Regions from separate parts of the Candidatus Pelagibacter sp. RS40 genome, predicted to be linked through region 2. Evidence: riboswitches for the same ligand, from Rfam matches in the RefSeq annotation. Region 2 holds a riboswitch; the other holds the start of a gene.
What was found. A riboswitch is a leader RNA that binds a small molecule or an ion and turns the genes downstream of it on or off. The one in region 2 is predicted to bind glycine.

Region 1 (11,252 bases), 490 kb from region 2:
AGTCTAATGATTGTAGATATGCCATATAATACTTATAGAAATAAAGCTGAGGCCTTAAAAAACTGCAAAAAAGTGATGAAAGAAACGAAATGTGATGGAGTAAAATTAGAAGGCGGGCTAAGAATTAAAGAAATAGTTAAACATTTAATTAAAAACAAAATACCTGTTTTAGGTCACCTTGGTATAACTCCTCAAACTGTTAGAGGAAAATTTAAATCAAAAGGGAAGTCTGTACGTGAAAGAAACCGTCTCTTAAGTGATGCTGAACTTTTAGAAAAATCTGGAGCATTTGCAATAGTTCTTGAATGTGTAAAGAGCGATTTATCAAAAGAGATTACTAGAAAAGTTACAATTCCAACAATTGGAATAGGATCATCTAATAATTGCGATGGTCAAATTTTAGTCACTGATGATATTTTAGGACTGACTAAATCAAAAATAAAATTTGTTAAAAAATATATTGATTTAAGACGTTATATCCGAGAAGGAATTAGCAAATTTACAAAAGAAGTTAAAAGTAAAAAATATCCTAGTAAAAAATATTCTTATTAAAAATATTTTTTAAATTCCTCATTTATATTTATTATCTCTAAATCAACCATTCCACCTATTATTAATTGAATGGCTACCAGTAAAATAAAACCTAAACCTATATAGGCAATCCATAAATGTTTTTGAATATAATTTGCTAAGTATGTTGCTAAAGCACCAGTTAATACTACTGATAAAACTAATCCGAATATCATAAATCCAAAGTTACCTTTTGAAGCTCCAACTACGCCAATAACGTTATCAAAGCTAATTGTAATATCAGCAAATAGAACCTTGTAGATACTTTTAATAAATGATGGTTCCATTGATTTCTTTTTTGGTGATTTAATTTTTTGAATTTCAAATAAATCTTTTCTTAAATCATTTACAATCCAAATTAAAAGCAACCCTCCTAAAATTTTGATGAAATAGAATTTAAATAGGTAAGTAGCAAATATTGCAAAAACTACTTTAAAAACAAGCGCACCTACAACACCCCAAAAGATAATTTTTTTTCTGTTTTTGGGAACAAAGTTTGCAGCAATTAAACCAATTATAATTGCATTATCTGCTGCTAAAATTATATCAATAAAGATAATTTGTAATAGTATTAAGGATTGTTCTATCAATTTAAAATTTTTACTTTTTTTCGGCTATTAAGGTACACTATATAAATAATTTTAATTATTATGCTAACTAAAATTTTTTACGTATTAAGCTCAATTTAGTATCTTTCAAAGATTTGTTAATACTTTGATTTTTCACCAGCTATGACAGCTTTAAGTTGATCATATTCCTCACAACTACAACCTTTTAAAACCTCAAGCCTTTCGACAGCAAGGTTATGTCTATTTGTTGCAACATATAATTCACCTAAATATTCGTTAATACCTTTATGTTTTGGATCAATAGCTAAACCTTGAAGGTAATATTTCTCTCCGCTCTCAAAATCACCCAATTTTCTAGTTGTAAAACCTAAATAGTTAAGAGTATCGGCTTTATTTGGTTTGCTCTTATTCGACTTCACTAAAAATTTTAAAGCTCTTTCATATCTTTTCTTTGCCTTATCAACTTTTCCGTCTATTTCATACTTTTTTGCAGCTTTTATAAGTTTTACAGCTTTATCATAATTGGATTTAGTCTCCGAACTTGATGATGACGAACCTGCAGCAAACGAATTACAGGTTAATCCCATAGTTAACAAAAGAATAACAAAGGTTTTTTTCATTTTTTAAATTTCCCCATTTTATTTAATGCTTTTAGTTCAAGACCATTCTCCAACAAGTTTTTTTTAATTAACTTAGCTGTTTCTAATGAACTAAGATTATCTCCATGTATGCACACAGAGTCTATTTCACAAGGTATCTGCTTTCCACTGTGACAATTAAGTGACTGATTTTTTACCATGTTTAATACGTGTTTTTTAGCTTCTTCAGGGTCGGTAATAAGAGCATGAGATTTTTTTCTAGAAACTAAGTTTCCATCATCCTCATAGTTTCGATCAGCAAAAATTTCACACGCAATGTTAATATTTAACTTTTTTGCAGCAATTTCCATTTTAGAACCTGTTGGAACTAAATAAATAATATCATCACCGATTTCTTGAACAGCTTTTGCAAGAGTGATTGCTAAATCCAAATCTTCACAGGCCATATTATTTAATGCACCATGTGGTTTTATATGTGTAACACATTCTCCATGATCAGATGCAATTTTTTGTAAAATTTCATATTGATCTAATATTAATTTTCTTATTTCATTGGATGATAAGTTCATTCTTTCTCTTCCAAAATTTTCTGGATCATTAAAGGAAGGGTGGGCTCCAATACTTACATTATTTTTTTTAGATACTTTTATAACATCATTCATTGTTTCTTCATCGCCAGCATGATATCCACAGGCTATATTTGCAGAATTTACTATCTCAAGTAAATCAGGATCATGTTTATTTGAATGATGTTTGGATTTTTCACCTAAATCACAATTTATATTAATTTCCATAGCAACAAAGTTTAAAGTATAACATGGCATGATAAAAAATATATCAAATCTTGGTGACGCAGCAGTTTATTGTGATTTTGGTAATGATGTTAATAAAGAAATCAATTCAAAAGTAATTAATTACTTTCAAAGTTTAAAAGACAGTAAGTTTGAAGGAATTACAAATTTAACTCCGTCTTACAACAAGCTAATAGTTTCTTTTGATTTATCAATTACGAATTTTGAAAAAACTAAAAAAATAATTGAAAATTTAGAGATAAAAAAAAATCATAATATATCCAAAAAAAAATTACAGATTCCAGTATGTTGCGAGGATGAATATGCATTGGATCTAAAAAAACTTGAAAAAAAATTAAATAAACCAACTGATGAAATTTTAGATACATTTTTTTCAAAAGAATATTTCTGTTATATGACAGGTTTTATTGCAGGTATGCCTTTCTTAGGAGATATTGATAAAAATTTGCATGCCAAAAGATTAGAAACTCCAAGAGTTAAAGTTCCAAAAGGTTCAATAGGTTTAACAGAACAATTTTGCAATATTTATACTTTTGAAAGTCCAGGTGGTTGGAATATAATTGGTAATACACCCTTGAATGTTTTTGATTCACTGAACGAAGATAATCCAAATCTAATTAATCCAGGTGATACTGTTAGTTTTATTAAAATCAATAAGGAAAAATACAAAAAATATTATGAGTGAAAATTTTTTCAAAGTCATAAGAGCAGGGATCAATACAACTTTTCAGGATTTAGGTAGAAATAATCTAAATCATATTGGAATACCAATAAGTGGCGTAATGGACAAAAGAAATTATATTATAGCCAACAAAATTCTTCAGAACGTTACAAGCCATCCAATAATAGAATTTGCATATCAAGGACCAAGATTAGTGTATCACGGGGATCCCCTAAATATATCAGTTTCAGGAGACGTAAAATTTAAAATTTTTAAACATAAAAATGAAATTGAGGGTAAATGTTATGAAACAATTACATTAGAGGATCATGATGAAATTGATTTAATTTCAACTAATAAATCTGTTTATGGTTATTTGGCAATTGGGGCTGACCTAAACTTAGATTATCAATGGAAAAGCTGCTCTATAAATACAAAAGCTAATATTGGTTCAAATAAAGGTAAAAAACTACAAGATAATCAAAAGATTGAAGTTTCAAATATAAAAGAATTATCAAGAAGAAAATTAGATTACATTAATTCTAAAATTGAAAATATAAGAGTTATAAAAGGAACTAATTTTCATTATTTCTCTAAAGAGTCCCAAGCTAAGTTTTTTAAAAAGGAATATAGTGTGACCAAACTTACAGATAGAATGGGAATGCGTTTAGAGGGAGAGAGATTAGACAATATTATTAATACCAATATAAAATCTGAAGGGCTTGTAAAAGGAGTTATACAAATCCCAGCTGATGGTAATCCTATTATAATGCTTGCAGATCATGGTACGATAGGCGGGTATCCAAAAATAGCCACTGTTATAAGTGCTGATTTCGATAAACTCTCACAATTAACACCTGGATCGAAAATAAAGTTTAAAGAAGTGAATTTAAAAGATGCAGAAACAATTTTTAAATTATATGAAATGGAAACAAATAATATAATTTCAAAAATCTTGTGAATATAATTTCAAAAATACCAGGTCCATTATTAGTATTTTTAGGCGCCTGTAGCCTTAGTTTTGGTGGTATGATTGTAAAGTCATTTGAAGGATCAACTTTATGGCAAATATTATTTTGGAGATCTCTTTTTTTTATAGTTGTTGTATTTTTATTCTTAATAATTTCTTATAAACAAAAAATTTTTACCGTACTTATTAAATCTGGTATTCCAGGTTTATTTGGTGGTTTAATTCTGGCAGTAGGCTTTGCAAGTTATGTTTTTGCAATGTACAATACTACTGTAACAAACACTAATTTTATAATTCAGACACAAACGATATTTCTTGCTGTATTTGGTTATTTATTTTTAAAAGAAAAAATATCTAAAATCACTTTAGCTTCAATCATTTTGGCAATAGCTGGTATAATCATGATGGTGGGTAATTCTTTATCACCTGGAGAAATGTCTGGAAATATAGCTGCATTTCTAATGCCAATTTCATTTGCAATTTTAATTCTAGTAGTTAGAAAATATCCAAATGTTGACATGGTCCCACTTCAACTTGTAGCAGGTATTTTTGCAATGATTATTGGATACTTGATGTCACCAACTATAGCAATTTCTAGCCATGATATTTTTTTAGGGTTTTTAGCTGGTTTTTTTCAATTAGGATTTGGATTTATTTTTATTACAGTTGGTGCAAGATCCACACCTTCTGCATTTGTTGGAATAATTATGCTTACTGAGGCAGTTTTAGGACCTCTTTGGGCATGGATGTTTGTTAATGAAAACCCTCCTTTTATAGTTTTAATTGGTGGGTCCGTGGTTATATTCGCAGTTCTATTACAGTTTTTAACTTTATTTTTTAAAAAAAAATCTGCATAAATATTTATATTTTATAATAAATTATGTTATAAGATCTTACGGGAGAGACTACCCAATGTAGCGCCGAAGGAGCAAATACCCAATAATCTCTCAGGCAAAAGGACCGTACGTATTAACTCTGGAAAGAGATTAAGTTCTCGCCGAAGGAGCAAAACTCTCAGGCAACAAGACAGAGGGGATTAAAGAGTTAATATGAATAAAAAAACACCTTTATATAAATTACATATCCAACATGGTGCAAAGATGGTTGAGTTTGCAGGTTACCAAATGCCCATACAATATAAGAGTGGAATAATCCAAGAACACAAATTTACTAGAGAAAATGCCGGTATATTTGACGTATCACATATGGGACAGCTATTTATAAACGGTTCAGATCATCTTACAGATGATCTAGAAAAAATATTTCCAGTTAATTTAAAAAATTTAAAGACTAATCAAAGTAAATATTCTTTTTTAATGAATGATAAGGGAGGAATTTACGACGATTTAATTATTACAAAATTAAAAGATGGTTACTTAATTATTTTAAACGCAGCATGTAAAAAGCAAGATCTTGAAATAATAAAAAAAAAATTAAATGGCAAATATGATTTAAATTTAGATGAAAACCTATCTTTGATTGCATTACAAGGACCAAAAGCAAAGGATGTATTAGGAAAAGTAGTTTCAAACATAACTAATCTTAAATTTATGAATGGAGGGGAATTTGAATATGATAATTCAAATATTTACATAACAAGATCTGGTTATACTGGTGAAGATGGTTTTGAGATCTCTTTAGATAATAAAAAAGTTGTAAAATTTGTAGATCAATTAATTAATCATGGTGCTAAACTTATAGGGCTTGGTGCAAGAGATACGCTAAGATTAGAGGCTGGATTATGCTTATATGGTAATGATCTTGACGAAAAAACAAGTCCGATTGAGGCAAACTTGAAATGGGCAATACCTAAATCAAGAGTTGGTAGTGATTACCCTGGTTCAGATATTATTAAAAAACAAATTGATAATGGAGTAAAGACTTTAAGAGTTGGTATCAAACCTGAAACAAGAGTTATAGCAAGAGGAAATACTAAAATTTTTGATCAGAACGATAAAGAAATAGGTAAAGTTACAAGTGGTACATTTGGACCAAGTGTTGAATGCTCAATTGCAATGGGGTATGTCGAAAACAATTACTCACCAACAAATACAAAAATCTTTTTAGAAGTAAGAGGAAAAAAAGTTCCAGCCAATGTTTGTGATTTACCATTTTATAAAAAAAACTATGTAAAAGGAGAAAAAAATGTCTGAAGTTAAATTTTCCAAAGAGCATGAATGGATTACACTGGAGGGTGAGGTTGCAACTATTGGAATTACAAAACATGCAACTGAAATGTTAGGTGATATAGTTTTTGCTGAGTTGCCAGAAAAAGGCACAAATGTTGAAAAAGATGGAACTGCAGGCGTTGTAGAGTCTACAAAAGCCGCAAGTGACGTTTACACACCTATCAGTGGAGAAGTAGTTGATATAAACCAAACTATAGTAGATGACCCTGCAAAAATTAATGAAGATCCCGAGGGTGCTGCATGGTTTTTTAAATTAAAAATAAAAGATGCCTCTGAATTAGATTCTTTAATGAACAAAGAGGAGTATGAAAAATTTGCAAAGGAGACATCAAGTTAATGTTACATAATTCACAGAAAGACTTTATAGGAAGACATATTGGTCCTTCAGATAATGACCAACAAAAAATGCTTAAAGATCTTAATTTTAAGTCATTAGATGATCTTATAAATAGTACTGTTCCAGAAAAAATACAGTTTAAAGGTGAATTAAATATTGGTGATTCAAATTCAGAATATGAAGCACTTAGAAAATTAAAAGTAATCTCAAAAAAAAATCAAATTTACTCTAATTTTATTGGTATGGGATATTACGGGACTTATACACCATATGTAATTTTAAGAAATATTTTAGAAAATCCGGGCTGGTATACATCATACACGCCTTATCAGCCAGAAGTAGCACAAGGAAGATTAGAAATGCTACTAAACTTTCAACAAATGGTTGTTGACCTTACAGGAATGGATATTGCAAATGCATCTTTACTTGACGAGGGAACTGCAGCAGCCGAGGCCATGGGCTTAAGTCATAGACTTAATAAAAGTGATAGTAATTTAGTTTTCATTTCAGAGAATTGTCATCCACAAACAATCGACGTTGTTCAAACTAGAGCAGAACCTATGGGTCTTAAAGTTCTTGTTGGAAATGAGGATAAAGTTTTAGATCAGTTAAAAGAAGATGTTGTTTGTGGAATTTTGCAATATCCAGGAACTTTGGGTGACATTAAAGATCCAAGTGAACATATAAGTAAAATTCATAAAAAAAATGGTAAAGCGATCTTGGCTTGTGATTTGTTGGCACTTGCCAAACTAAAAACTCCTGGTGAACTTGGTGCAGATATAGCGGTTGGTAGCTCACAAAGATTTGGTATTCCAATGGGTTATGGAGGACCGCATGCAGCCTTTTTTGCAACAAAAGATGAATTTAAAAGATCAATGCCTGGTAGAATTGTTGGTGTTTCAGTTGATAGACATGGGAATAAAGCTTACAGGCTATCACTACAAACTAGAGAACAGCACATCAGAAGAGACAAAGCAACAAGCAATATTTGTACGGCACAAGCATTACTAGCGATTGTATCAGCAGCTTATGCAATTTATCATGGACCAGATGGAATAAAAGAAATTTCTGAGAGAGTTTCACAATTAGCAAAAAATTTTGCTGATAAAATAAAACAATCTGGATATGAATTATATTCAGATTATTTCTTTGATACTGTAACTATTATTACTAAAGAAAAGACCGATCAGATTTTTAAAAATGCTTTAGATCAAAAAGTAAATATTAGAAAAGTAAATTCAGAAATGCTTGCCATTTCTTTTGATGAGAAAAAAAATGTTTATAGAGTCAATCAATTACTTAAAATTTTTAATGCAGCGGAGTCTATTAAAAAAGAAGATCCTACAGTAAGTCTACCTAACCTACCGAAAAATTTATTAAGAACTTCAAAATACTTAGAACATCCTGTTTTCAATTCATATCACTCAGAGACAGAAATGCTTAGATATCTTAAAAAGTTGGAAGATAAGGACATAGCTCTTAATAGAACTATGATTGCACTGGGGTCGTGTACTATGAAATTAAATGCTACTGCAGAAATGATTCCTATTTCATGGAGAGAATTAGCTGAGCCACATCCATTCGTTCCTGTTGAGCAAATGGAAGGATATAGAGCTTTGTTCACTGATCTTAAAAATTGGCTAAGATCAATTACTGGTTTTTCAGGTGTCTCACTTCAGCCCAATGCAGGGGCTCAAGGAGAATATGCTGGATTAATGGTGATTAGAAAATACCATTTAGATAGAGGCGAACAAAACAGAAATATATGCTTAATACCAAGCTCAGCACATGGGACTAATCCAGCAAGTGCACAGATGGTTGGAATGAGGGTGGTAGTGGTTAATTGCGATAAAGAGGGAAATGTTGATTTTGAAGATTTGAAGAAAAAAGCTGAAACTCATTCGGAAAATCTCGGAGCTTTAATGGTTACATATCCATCCACACATGGAGTATTTGAAGAAAAAATAAAAGATATATGTGAATTGATTCATAAACATGGAGGCCAAGTTTATATGGATGGTGCAAACTTAAATGCACTTGTTGGTATAGCAAAACCAGGAAATTTTGGTCCTGATGTTTGCCATATAAACTTACATAAAACATTTTGTATTCCTCACGGTGGAGGAGGCCCTGGAATGGGACCTATTGCATGCAAAAGGCATTTACAGGTTTATCTTCCCAATCACCCGGTCGTTAAAGATTGTGGGCCTTCAACTGGAATTGGACCTGTTTCTGCAGCACCTTGGGGAAGTTCAAGTATTTTATCAATTTCTTGGATGTATATTAAAATGATGGGCTCCCAAGGATTAAAACTTGCAACACAAATTGCGATACTAAATGCAAATTACATAGCAAATAGGTTAAAAGATCACTATCCAATTCTTTATAAAGGCTCAAATGGTAATGTGGCTCATGAATGCATTATTGATATTAGATCAATCAAGAGTGAAACAGGTATTACCGAAGAAGATATTGCTAAAAGATTGATAGATTATGGTTTTCATGCACCAACAATGTCATGGCCAGTTGCTGGTACAATGATGATAGAACCAACTGAAAGTGAGAGTTTATCTGAGCTGGATAGATTTTGTGATACCTTGATTAGCATTAAATCAGAAATTGACATGATCAAGTCAGGTAAATTTGATAAAGTTGACAATCCAATAAAAAATGCTCCACACACCGATTTTGAATTAGCTTCAGATGAATGGACACATAAATATTCAAGAGAGCAAGCTGCTTATCCTGCAAAATTTTTGAGAGTAAATAAATTTTGGCCTCCAGTTGCAAGAGTAGACAATGTTTATGGAGATAAAAATATATTTTGTACCTGTCCTAGTATTGATGAATTTAAAGAAGATGCTGCATAAGTTTTAATGAAAATTGGAGTTGTTGGATCAGGCATCTCAGGTCTTAGCGCAGCTTACTATCTCTCAAAAAAACACCAAGTTGATTTATTTGAAAAAGAAGATCATTTTGGGGGTCACTCACATACAATTGATTTATTAATTGAGGAAAAGAAAATATCGGTTGATATTGGATTTATAGTTTTTAACCACAAAACTTATCCTAACTTAATTAAATTTTTTGATGAAAATAAAGTTCACATAGAAAAAAGTGATATGTCTTTCGCAGTATCAGTTAAAGATACTAAATTTGAATATTGTGGAAGGGGTCTGAAAGGTATTTTCGCAAATAAATCGAATTTATTTAATAAATCTTTTTTAAAAATGTTTTTTGACATTTTAAAGTTTTATAAAAATTGTGAAAGAATAAATCAATTTGATCAAAAAATTACCTTAGGAGATTATTTAGTTAAAAATAAATTATCAGATTCATTTATAAATTTTCATTTAATACCAATGGTTTCAGCTATTTGGTCTATGCCACCGTATGAAGCAAGTAAAATGCCTTTAAAATTTTTCCTAAAATTCTTTCAAAATCATGGTTTATTCAAATTAAAAAACAGACCACAATGGTACACAGTCGCCAAAAGAAGTCGGACTTATGTTGCAAAAGTACTTTCAGGCATAAGTGGTGAATATTATAAAAATTATAATGTTAATAAATTAATAAGAAGATCAAATGGAATTGACTTATACTATGGTGATAAAAGTGAATTCTTTAGTTATGACAAAGTGGTTTTAGCTAGTCACGCAGATCAAGCATTATCAATAATTGATGAGCCAACAAAAGAAGAGCAGGAGATTTTATCTAAGTTTAAATACAGAGAAAATATTGCAGTTATACATACAGATGAAAGTATAATGCCTAATAATAAAGATATATGGAGCTCTTGGAATTCAAGCGTAGATAAAAATAATGTAGAAAATAATTCTATAACTTATTGGTTAAATCTCTTACAGAATTTAGATTTTAATAAAAATATATTTTTAACATTAAATCCAAACTTCAAAATTAATGAAGATAAAATATTAAAAAAAGTAAATTTTACTCATCCATATTTCGATCAATCAGCACTAGATAACCAAGATAAATTAAAAAATTTACAAAATAAAAAAAATTTACTTTTTTGTGGGAGTTATTTTGGATATGGTTTTCATGAAGATGGAATTAAATCATCCATTGAAATGATAAAAGCCATAGATGTTTAAGAATTCAAAAATTTATACTGGAAAAGTAATACATAAAAGATTCAAACCTAAAGAACATTATTTTAAATATAATGTATTTTCACTATTAATAGATTTAAATGAGCTGGAAGAAATTAACAAATATATAAAATTTTTTTCATACAATAAATTTAATATTATAAGTTTTTATGACAAAGATCACGGAGACAGAGATGGATCCTCAATAAAATTATGGGTTAAAAAAAATCTAAGGAATATTGGAATTATGACAGAGGATATAAGTATAAAATTGTTATGCTATCCAAGAATCTTTGGTTATGTATTTAACCCTTTAAGCACATATTTTATATATAATAAGCACTCAGAATTAATTTCTATTTTTTATGAGGTAAAAAATACTTTCGGTGAGCAACATACATATATTTTTAAAGCTCAAGATGAAAAAACAGTG
Region 2 (11,252 bases):
ACTCATTTTTCTCAGATGATTTTTTTGTTTTTGATAAATTTGGAGCCATTAATGATTTTTCTACATTTAAAGAACTACAGTTTTGACAGTTTAGTAATTTCATTTTTTTTAATCTGTCATACTCTTTTGAAGATCCAAACCAACTTTCAAATTCTTTGTTACAGTCTCTACAATTTAGTGCGTATTTTATCATAATGATTACTTAAGCAGCAAAATTATATTTTCAATGTCCTAAGATCTATAATCAGCGTTAATTTCAATATAATCTTTTGTTAAATCCATAGTATATGAAGTAAAACTTTTTTGACCCATTCCAAGATCAACTGTTATTTCTATAGACTCGTTTTTCATGTATTCTCTAACTTTTTGCTCATCATAATCTTTGGCTAATTCATTTTTTGAGAAAATTTTATATGGCCCAAAAGAAATATTTATTTTTTTTATATCAACTTTTATTTCTGTTTTTCCGACTGCCATAGCTATTCTCCCCCAATTTGGATCTTCACCGGCTAATGCAGTTTTTACTAAAGGTGAGTTTGAAATTGAAAAGCAGATCTTTTTTGCATCAGCTACAGATTTTGCTCTAATACAATTTACTGTAACAAATTTAGATGCCCCTTCACCATCTGCCGCTACTCTTTTTGCTAAATTCAATAAAACTTCGTGCACGGATTCTTTAAAGTCTTTTAATTTTTTTTCTTTGTAGTTTTTCACCTCTGAATTTTTTGCTTTATTAGTAGCAAAAATTGATACCATATCATTAGTACTAGTGTCCCCATCACAAGAAATTGCATTAAAAGTAGTTTCAATACTATCTTTAAGAATATTTTTTAAAATTGAGGAAGACAAATTTGCATCAGTAAATAGAAATCCTAATGTTGTTGCCATATTAGGAAATATCATTCCAGAGCCTTTGGCAATGCCATAAACCTTTATTGGTGTGTTACCTATTTTGCACTCTGACATTGCTAGCTTGGGTTTAGTATCTGTTGTTTTGATACCTGAAGCTGATTTCATCCATATTAATTTATTTTGATTATATTTTATATTGTCAACTAAATTAGGAAGTGAATTTTTTATTTTTTCTAAAGGAAATTTTTCTCCAATTGTACCAGTACATGCAAAAAGTATACTGTCAGAGTGAATAATTTTTGGGTACTCTTCATCCTGTTTCTGTTTGAGTGTCAGTTTTTCAGACAAATCTAATGAGAGTATTTTTAATGCATCATATCCATCTGATCCTGTAAGAGCATTTGCATTTCTAGTATTAATCAATAATGCATGTATTTTTTGGGACTTAATTTTTCTATTCCACTTTATATTTTCTGATACAACACTTGATTTTGTAAACAAAGATGCATGATTAGCTCCATTTCTAAAATAAAATAAAACGAGGTCATCTCTTTTTTGATCATACAAATTTGCTGAAACTGCTGATACCGATACTCCATCTAAATGGTCTAAATCTTGAAAATCAGCAACTTTTGCGTTTTTATTTCTAGCATCAAAAAAGTTGTTTATGCCTAAAACCATGATATTTAATTTCCCTAAAAAATTACTATATATTCATTAATTACTGTACATTAAAATGTTTAATCCGTTAAATCTATTTTCTAAAATAATTAAAAGTGGAAATCAAAAAGAGTTAGATAGAATTGGCAAAATAGTTAATCAGATTAACGGTTTAGAAAAAAAATTTGAAAATATTGATAATTCTGATTTTCCAAAAAAAACATCTGAACTTATTTCGAGACTAGATGATGGTGAAAAGATAAACCAAATATTGCCAGAGGCTTTTGCTTTAGTTAGAGAAGCATCGAAAAGAGTTCATAATGAAAGACACTTTGATGTTCAATTAATTGGTGGTGTAGCTCTCCATGAAAATAAAATTGCAGAAATGAAAACGGGTGAGGGAAAAACCTTGACTATAACTTTAGCAGCTTACCTTAATGCACTAGAAAAAAAAGGTGTTCATATAGTAACTGTAAATGATTATTTGGCTAAACGAGATAGTCAAAATATGGGGGAAATATATGAATTCCTAGGTTTAAGTTGTGGCTTTATAAATACTCATCAATCTGATCTTGAAAGAAAAGAAAACTATATGAAGGATATAACTTATGCAACTAATAGTGAGCTAGGTTTTGATTATCTTCGAGACAATATGAAATTTTCAAAAAAAGACATGGTTCAAAGAGGACATAATTATGCTATCGTTGATGAGATAGACTCGTGTTTAATTGATGAAGCTAGAACGCCTTTAATCATTTCAGGAGCTGCAGAAGATAAAACCAGTCAATATATTGCAATTGATAAACTTGTAAAAACATTGAAGCCTGATGACTTTGATATTGACGAAAAGGATAAAAATATTCTTCTCACAAATAAAGGTATTGATAATATTGAAAAAATATTTTCAAACGCTGGTATTTTGAAAAATAATAATTTTTATGATCCTGAAAACCTACATCTTGTTCATCATGTCAATCAAGCTTTAAAAGCTAATCACTTATTTCACAACGGGCGTGATTATATAGTCAAAGATGATCAAATTATTATAATTGATGAACAAACTGGAAGACAGCTTCCAGGTAGAAGATTTGGAGATGGGCTCCATCAAAGTTTAGAAGCAAAAGAAAAGTTAGTAGTTAATGCTGAAAATCAAACTTTGGCGTCTATAACCTACCAAAACTTTTTTAAACTTTATAAAAAAATATCTGGTTGTACTGGAACAGCTCAAACCGAGTCGGAGGAGTTTTTTGAAATCTATAATTTGCCAGTAGTATCAATACCTACAAATAAAGAAATGATTAGAAAAGATTGGAATGATCAAATTTTCAGAACTTTAAAAGAAAAGGACGATGCAATAATTGAGAAAATAATTGAATGCAATAAATCTGGCCAACCTTTGTTAGTATTTACTGCAAGTATAAATAAATCTGAGCACTATTCAGATTTGTTAAATAAAAAAGGGATTAAACACATTGTTTTAAATGCAAAAAATCATGAGAAAGAAGCAGAAATAATTGCCAATGCAGGCAAAATAAATTCAATAATTATAACTACAAGTATATCTGGAAGAGGGGTTGATATTAAACTTGGAGGTCAAGACGAAAGCGAAAAAGATAAGGTGAAAAAATTGGGAGGTTTATTCGTAATAGGAACTGAGAGAATGGAAAGTAGGAGAGTAGATAATCAAGCTAGAGGTAGATCAGGAAGGCAAGGTGATGAGGGCAATTCTATTTTCTTCGTAAGTTTAGAGGATGATTTAATGCGAATATTTGGATCAGAGTCTATGAATAATATTTTAGAAAAGCTTGGACTTAAAGATGGAGAAAGCATAGATCATCCATGGATAAATAAAGCTCTTGAAAGAGCTCAGCAAAAAGTTGAAGCGAGAAATTTTGATATAAGAAAAACCCTACTAAAATTTGACAATGTACTTAATGACCAAAGACAAGTCATATTTAGTCAAAGGAATAATGTTATGGAGAGCAAGGAAGCAAATGTATTTGCAGATGATTTTATAGATGAAAACTTAAATGAATTAAAAATCTTGAAATCTAAGAAATTAGCAAATCCCACTTCAGATGACTTTACAAAAAGCTTTAAGACTATTTTTGGAAAATCATTTGATGATGAGAAAGTAAAAGAAATTTCAAATGTAAAAGATGCAGAACTTGAAAAAATTGTAAAAGATAAATTTTCAGAAAAAAGAGATGAAAGAATTAGTCTTCTAGGAAAAAATGAAGCACTTGAAATTGAAAAACGAATATTCTTACAATTAATTGATCAAAATTGGAAATTGCATATTCAATATTTAGAACAATTGAGACAAGTTATAGGTCTGAGATCTTATGGTCAAAGAGATCCCCTAGTAGAGTATAAGAAAGAAGCTTTCATATTATTTGAGAATTTACTTAACAAATTAAAAACAGAATTAATTACTTTTTTGATAAATGTAAAAGTAATTGATAGCCAAGAACAAGATAATAATTTTTCACAAGAACAAAACAAAAAGTTTAACGAACTATCTACGAAAAAAATTGGAAGAAATGAGCCTTGTCCTTGCAACTCAGGTAAAAAATATAAGCATTGTTGTGGATCCTTATAAAATAAAAAATAAGGAGAATATAAAAATTAGGACTCCTATTGAAATATAGGTTAATTTAATATCACTTTTAAACTTAGAAATAATTCTATCAAATTTGCTTTCTTTCATTGTTAAATTTTCATTTAAACCTGTTTGAGTTGTAAATCCCTTATTCCTACCAATTGACAAAAATTTATTTTTTCTGTGGTTTAATATTTCATCTTTTTCCATAGAAAGAAAAAAATTTAAATTTTTATCTAAAGATAACCGAACATTGTCTAAAATTAAATCTCTATCCCTGTGAGCTCCACCAATTGGTTCTGGAATTATTTCGTCTATTATGTCTAAATTAAGCAAATCTTTGGATGAAAGTTTCATTGCTTTTGAAGCCTCTAAAGTTTTTTTTGGATCTCGCCAAAGGATTGTTGCACATCCTTCAGGAGAAATTACTGAGTAGATTGCATTTTGTAACATTAGCACCTTGTTAGATGATGCAAGAGCGATTGCGCCACCAGATCCGCCCTCGCCAATTATCACAGAAATAGTTGGCACGCTAAGTTCCATACAGCATTCAATGGATTTTGCTATTGCCTCAGCTTGACCTCTTTCCTCTGCTCCAACTCCTGGATATGCGCCAGGTGTATCTATAAATGAAATTATAGGAATTCTAAACTTATCTGCTAACTTCATTAATCTTATTGTTTTTCTATAACCCTCTGGTCGCATCATGCCGAAATTTCTCTCAATTCTAGTTTCTAAATTCTCACCTTTTTCTTGACCAATAATCAGCACTGACTTTCCATTAAACTTAGCAAATCCTGAGATGACAGATTTGTCTTCTCCATAATATCTATCACCAGAAAGAGGAACAAACTCCTCGAACAAATTATCAATGAAAAATTTAGCTTTGGGTCTGTCTTCGTGTCTTGCAACTAAAGCTGTTTGCCATGGATCTAAATTTGAGTAAATCTCACTTAACTTTTTATCAATCTCTTTTTGAACTTTTGAAATTTTAGACGTATCAACTTCAGACAATCCTTCTTGATTATATGGATCTTTTAATTGATCAAGTTCAGTCTCTAAATTTTTTACTTCTGTCTCAAAATTAAGGTAATTTTTCATTTAAAAGCTTTATTATATTTAAAAAAGGCAATAAAATGTCTTAAAATTTTGTTTTTATGGGAGAGACTATTATAGCGCCGAAGGAGCAACTTCCCCGGAAACTCTCAGGCAAAAGGACCATTTAAACATAATTATCTGGAAAGAGAAAATTTCTCACCGAAGGAGTAAAACTCTCAGGTTAATCAACAGATGGGGTTGAAATTTATTTAGTTTATGAAAGAAAAATTTATTAAAATTAATAATTTGTCTGTTGATAAAATACTTGCTGATTTTATAGATAATGAATTATTACTAGATACCAATATTAGTCCTAAAAAATTTTGGGATGGTTTTGATAAGGTGGTACATGAACTTGCTCCAAAAAATAGAGAGCTTTTAGAAATAAGAGAAACCATACAAAAAGAAATAGATCTTTGGCACAAAAAAAATAAATTTGAAGATTTTAATTTAGAAGACTACAAAAAATTTCTTAAGGATATTGATTATCTCAAGGAAGAAGGTTCAGAATTCAAAATCGAAACTAAAAATTTAGACACTGAAATTTCAAGTATAGCAGGACCTCAATTGGTTGTGCCGATAATGAATGCTAGATATAGTTTAAATGCAGCGAATGCGAGATGGATGAGCTTGTATGACAGTTTATATGGCACTGATGTAATTGAGTCAGAAGAGAGTGGAAGTGAAAAATATGACCCTCTAAGAGGTGAGCAAGTAATAAATTATGCTAGAGATTTTTTAAATAAACATTTTCCTATAAATGGTATTAGTTGGAGAGAAATCTCTGGATTTGAAGTTCATGATGGAAATTTAAAGATTAAAAAAGATAGAGATTTATTTGATTTAAAACAAAACGAAAAATTTACAGGTTTTAGAGGAGAAGCTTTAATGCCAACTGCCGTTATATTAAATAATAATAATTTACATTTAGAAATTATCATAAATCCAAAAGCGTTTAGCGCAGCACAAGATGCAGCCGGAATAAGTGATATTATAATAGAGTCAGCAATTTCGACTATATGCGATCATGAAGATAGTGTTGCCGCAGTTGATGCAGAAGATAAGGTTGCATGTTACAGAAATTGGTTAGGATTAATGAAGGGAGATTTAGTTTCAATTTTTGAAAAACAAGGAAAACAATTAAAAAGAAAACTAAATCCAGATAGAAGTTATATATCTAACTCAGGAAAAAAAATGAAACTTCATGGAAGAAGTTTGTTATTGGTTCGAAATGTTGGACACCTAATGACTAATCCGTCAATTATATTAAATGATGGATCTGAAGTTCCTGAAGGAATTTTGGATGCATTTATTACATCGGCAGCTTGCCTTCATGATTTAAAACGTAAAGGCAACTCTAGATCAGGTTCAATTTATATTGTTAAACCTAAAATGCATGGACCAGATGAAACAGCATTTACTGATATTATTTTTGGAAAAGTTGAGGAAGTTTTAGAATTAGATAAGAATACGATTAAATGTGGAATTATGGATGAGGAAAGAAGAACCTCTGCAAATTTAAAAGAGTGTATCAGAACTTTAAAACACAGAGTTTTTTTTATCAATACTGGATTTTTAGATCGTACAGGCGATGAAATGCATACCTCGATGGAAGCAGGTCCAATGATTAAAAAAGGAGATATGAAAAAGTCAAAATGGATTGAAGCCTATGAAAATAATAATGTAGATGTTGGCTTAAAATGTGGTTTTTCTGGTGTGGCTCAAATCGGTAAAGGAATGTGGGCAATGCCTGATAAAATGAAAGATATGATGGAGCAAAAAATTGGCCATTTAAATTCTGGTGCTAATTGTGCATGGGTGCCATCACCTACAGCTGCAGCATTACATGCTTTACATTATCATGAAATTGATATTTTTAAAAAACATGAAGAACTTAAATCAAGATCTCCAGCAAAATTAGACGGTCTTTTAGATATACCAATAGCTGATAGGCCAAATTGGTCTGTTGAGGAAATAGAAAATGAGATATCAAACTCGGCTCAAACAATCTTGGGTTACGTAGTGAGATGGGTAGATCAAGGTGTAGGTTGTTCTAAAGTTCCAGATATAAATAATGTAGGTTTAATGGAGGATAGAGCAACTTTAAGAATATCTTCACAACATATCGCAAATTGGTTACACCATGGATATTGCTCAAACAAGCAAGTACTTGAAATCATGAAGAAAATGGCTAAGGTAGTTGATGATCAAAACAAAAATGATCCAAATTATGAAAACATGTCACCAAAGTATTACAAATCAATTGCATTTAAAGCCGCTTGTGAACTTATCTTTCATGGTAAATCTCAACCATCCGGTTACACCGAACCACTTTTGCATTTAAACAGAATTATCAAGAAAAATTAAATTATTGTCCTAGGTTTTTGCGATTTTTAAACGCTGAAACAAGTGTTCCATCATCTAAATTTTCAATTTCACCACCAACAGGCAAACCTTGGGCAAGTTTAGAAATTTTTACATTAATATTTCTTAGGCTATCCTGTATGTAAAAGGCTGTTGTTTGACCCTCTACTGTAGCTGATGTTGCTAAAATTATTTCCTCAATATTATTTTTTTTTACTCTTTGAACTAATGAGTCTATTAACAGATCTTCTTTTCTTTGATTTATTGAATTATCAATAGTACCTCCTAATATGTGGAAGTATCCTTGAAAGATACTTGAACTTTCAATTGCCCATTGATCTGCAATATTTTCTACGACGCAAATTTTATTATAATTTTTATTTATATTTTCACAATTTTCACACTCTGATGTGCTTGATCTTAAAGCGCCACATGTTTTGCATCTAATTATATTTTTATAAACTTCGTTGAAAGATGAGGCCAAAGGTTTTAAAATCTCCTGTCTATTATTTATTAACTTGAGAATTATTCTCTTAGCTGATTTTGGACCAAGTCCAGGTAGTTTAGAAATTAGTTTGATAAGTGTTTCAATCTCAGAAATATTTTGCATTAATTTTTAAAGTGGCCATTTAAATCCAGGTATTCCAAATCCACCTGTTGCTTTTGATATCTCCTCGGAAGTTTTGGATTTCAACTGAGATTTAGCATTATTATGTGCAGCTGTAATTAGATCTTGAATTATACCCTTTTCTTCCTTTAAAATTTCGTCACCTATTTCAATGTTTGTCATTTCACCATCACCGTTAAGTGTAACTTTTATTGCATCTCCACCCGAGCTCCCTACTACCTCAATTTGTTTAATTTTTTCTTGGCTTTCCTTCATTTTCGCCTCAAGCTCTTTTGCTTTATCCAAAATCTTACTAAAATCAGTCATTACTCTCTTTATCTATTTTTTTTACATCAATCAATTCAGCATCAGGTAAAATTTCTAAAACTTTTTTATAAATATCACTTTTTTTAACTTGTTCAAAAATTTGTCTCTGGTTTATTTGGTCTTTTTCTTTCGTGGAAATTTCTCCTTTTTTTTGGGAAAGAGTTATTATCCACCTACTGCCTGTCCATTCAAAAAGTTTGTGTGATAATTCTTTAATAAAATCTTTATCTAGATTATCATTAAAAGAAATCTCCATTCTAAAATTCTCAAAGGATACAAGATTTACATTGGTTTCTAGTTCATATTTTAATTTCATTTCTTTTCTTTCATTACATAAATTAATTAACTCTCGAAAAGAGCTAATTTCAGTTTTTTTTTTATTCGTTTCCAATTTTGGATCTATTTTATCTTCTTGTGATACATTTTTAATCTGATTTACTGTTTCGACTGTTTTGTCTATTTTTACAGTTTCTTTCTCAATTGAGGAAATTAATGATTCATTGTTTATATCTTCTTTAATTTTGTAGCCTTTCAGATAAATTAATCTTACTAAAAACATCTCAACAGATAAGTTTGGATTAGAGACAATTTCTAATTCATCGATAGTTTTGATTGTAAATTGCCAAAATAAAATTATTTCTTGTGGATCTGTTTTTTCAGCTATCTCTAAAATTTTTTTAAATTCACCATCATTAAGATTAAAAATCTTACCCTCAAGCCTTATAGAATTTATATTTTTTATGTAATAAAGTACTTCAAGAAAGTCATTTAAAAATGATTTTGGTTCAATCCCTGCATCAAATAATTTTCTGTAATTTTTAATCACATTTTTTTCATCACCTTTCAATAAATACTCAATTAATTCTATTAAGAAGCTTTTATCAAAATACCCATAAATTTTCTGAGCATTTTCAAGAGTAAATTCACTACCATTAATATTACTCATTAGTCCACGATCTAACAGTGAAAGAGAGTCTCTAACAGAACCTTCAGAAATTTTTACAATAAGTTTTAATGCTTCGTCTGAAATTAGACCTTTTTCTTTTTTTGCTACATCTTTTAAAAAATCAAATAATTGATCAGACTTTATTCTCGACAAATCATATCTCTGACATCTTGAAACTACAGTCACTGGTATTTTTTTTATCTCAGTTGTGGCAAAAATAAATTTCAAGTAATTTGGTGGTTCTTCAAGTGTTTTCAACAAAGCATTAAAAGCCTGTTTGCTAAGCATGTGAACTTCGTCAATTATGAATATTTTATATTGTGCAGATGTTGGACCGTATCTAGAAAATTCGATTAAATCTCTTACATCATCTACACCTGTTTTACTTGCTGCATCCATTTCTAAAACATCAATATGATTAGAATTGATTATCGAGCTACAATTTTCGCAAAATTTTTCCTTACAAAGATTGTCTATCCCATTTTTACAATTAAGTGCTTTAGCTATGATCCTTGCGATAGTAGTTTTACCTACTCCCCTAATGCCAGTAAAAAGATAAGCATTTGGTGTTTTTTTAGATTTAATTCCATTCAAAATTGTTTCAATTACAACTTCTTGTCCGATTAAATCTTCGGGTACCTGAGGTCTATATTTTAAAGCTAATACTTTTGAATTATTTGTCATTAATAAAAGGAGACCAACCAACCTGGAAAATACTCATTACCCTTGCTCTTTTTCAAGCCTGGGGGAGTTCATGGTAACTCCACCTGATTGGCCCCCAAAACTATTATACCAATAATTTTTTCTATTCTACAATAAAGTTAAAGCTTATTTTTTTCTAATTTTATCAGCCTTATAAACACCTAGAACGTGCATATCTTCACAATGTAAACCTAATTCTTTTAATGAGTTTTTAATTTTATCCTCTTCAATATGACCCTCAATATCGCATAGAAAAAAAAAGGAGGAAAAAGAATTCTTTTCAGGAAAACTTTGTAATTTTGTTAAATTTACTCCATTTAATGCAAAACCTGATAGTGCAGAGTACAACGCAGCAGGTTTACTTTTAAGTTTAAATAAAAACGATGTTAAAAAATCTCCTTTATTAAATTCTGGTTGATAAATATCTCTTCCCATTAATAAAAATCTTGTTACATTATTTTCATCATCTTGAATATTTTTTTGTAAGACTTCTAAATTATAAATTTCAGCACTCAGTAGTGAGGCAATCGCAGATTTAGTTTTATCTTTATTCTCTGAAATATACTTAGCAGATCCAGCAGTATCAGCTCGTACATTTTCATTTAAATTATATTTTCTAATAAAGTTCGAGGATTGACTCAATGCTTGAGCATGTGAATATACATTTTTAATTTCATTTATTTTAGAGCCTTTTATTCCAAGTAAATTGTGTTTTATTGGAAAAAAGTGTTCCTCATAGATATTTAACCTATATTTGAAAATCAAATACTCAACACCTATATTTCCTGTTGTTTTATTTGACTCTGGTATAATTGCTTTAATTTCACTATTCTCACTCGATTTTTCAAAGCATTCATCAAATGTTTTGCAAGAAATAGTTTCACAATCTGGATACATTTTTTTTGCACAGCTTTCGCTGTAACTTCCAGGTATTCCTTGATAAGCAATTTTCATATTTTATTTCTTATATTCCATTAAATTTTTTAATTCTACATAATCCTTTTTTGTATCAACTCCGATTGGTATTGTTTTTGCATAAGCAACATCAATATTTATGCCATTCTCTAAAGCTCTTAATTGTTCAAGTTTCTTAA

Region 1: linked by a shared signal. The riboswitch ahead of gcvT (glycine cleavage system aminomethyltransferase GcvT) and the one ahead of B8063_RS04105 (malate synthase G) in region 2 are both predicted to bind glycine.

What each region holds. Positions count from the first base shown of each region.
Region 1 covers NZ_CP020778.1:270,849-282,100, reverse strand. Annotated here, with positions in the region: gene panB (3-methyl-2-oxobutanoate hydroxymethyltransferase) at 1-552, shown strand, start outside; gene B8063_RS01550 (YjbE family putative metal transport protein) at 549-1,160, opposite strand; gene B8063_RS01545 (tetratricopeptide repeat protein) at 1,277-1,759, opposite strand; gene B8063_RS01540 (5-oxoprolinase subunit PxpA) at 1,756-2,532, opposite strand; gene B8063_RS01535 (5-oxoprolinase subunit B family protein) at 2,561-3,235, shown strand; gene B8063_RS01530 (5-oxoprolinase subunit C family protein) at 3,228-4,172, shown strand; gene B8063_RS01525 (DMT family transporter) at 4,169-5,038, shown strand; glycine riboswitch at 5,068-5,154, shown strand; gene gcvT (glycine cleavage system aminomethyltransferase GcvT) at 5,231-6,334, shown strand; gene gcvH (glycine cleavage system protein GcvH) at 6,327-6,707, shown strand; gene gcvP (aminomethyl-transferring glycine dehydrogenase) at 6,707-9,577, shown strand; gene B8063_RS01505 (NAD(P)/FAD-dependent oxidoreductase) at 9,584-10,822, shown strand; gene B8063_RS01500 (DUF1365 domain-containing protein) at 10,815-11,252, shown strand, end outside.
Region 2 covers NZ_CP020778.1:759,711-770,962, reverse strand. Annotated here, with positions in the region: gene B8063_RS04125 (DUF1178 family protein) at 1-193, opposite strand, end outside; gene argJ (bifunctional glutamate N-acetyltransferase/amino-acid acetyltransferase ArgJ) at 232-1,533, opposite strand; gene secA (preprotein translocase subunit SecA) at 1,589-4,114, shown strand; gene B8063_RS04110 (acetyl-CoA carboxylase carboxyltransferase subunit alpha) at 4,109-5,215, opposite strand; glycine riboswitch at 5,263-5,345, shown strand; gene B8063_RS04105 (malate synthase G) at 5,429-7,579, shown strand; gene recR (recombination mediator RecR) at 7,581-8,186, opposite strand; gene B8063_RS04095 (YbaB/EbfC family nucleoid-associated protein) at 8,193-8,510, opposite strand; gene dnaX (DNA polymerase III subunit gamma/tau) at 8,503-10,140, opposite strand; RNA gene ffs (signal recognition particle sRNA small type) at 10,141-10,239, opposite strand; gene B8063_RS04080 (prephenate dehydratase domain-containing protein) at 10,285-11,112, opposite strand; gene kdsB (3-deoxy-manno-octulosonate cytidylyltransferase) at 11,116-11,252, opposite strand, start outside.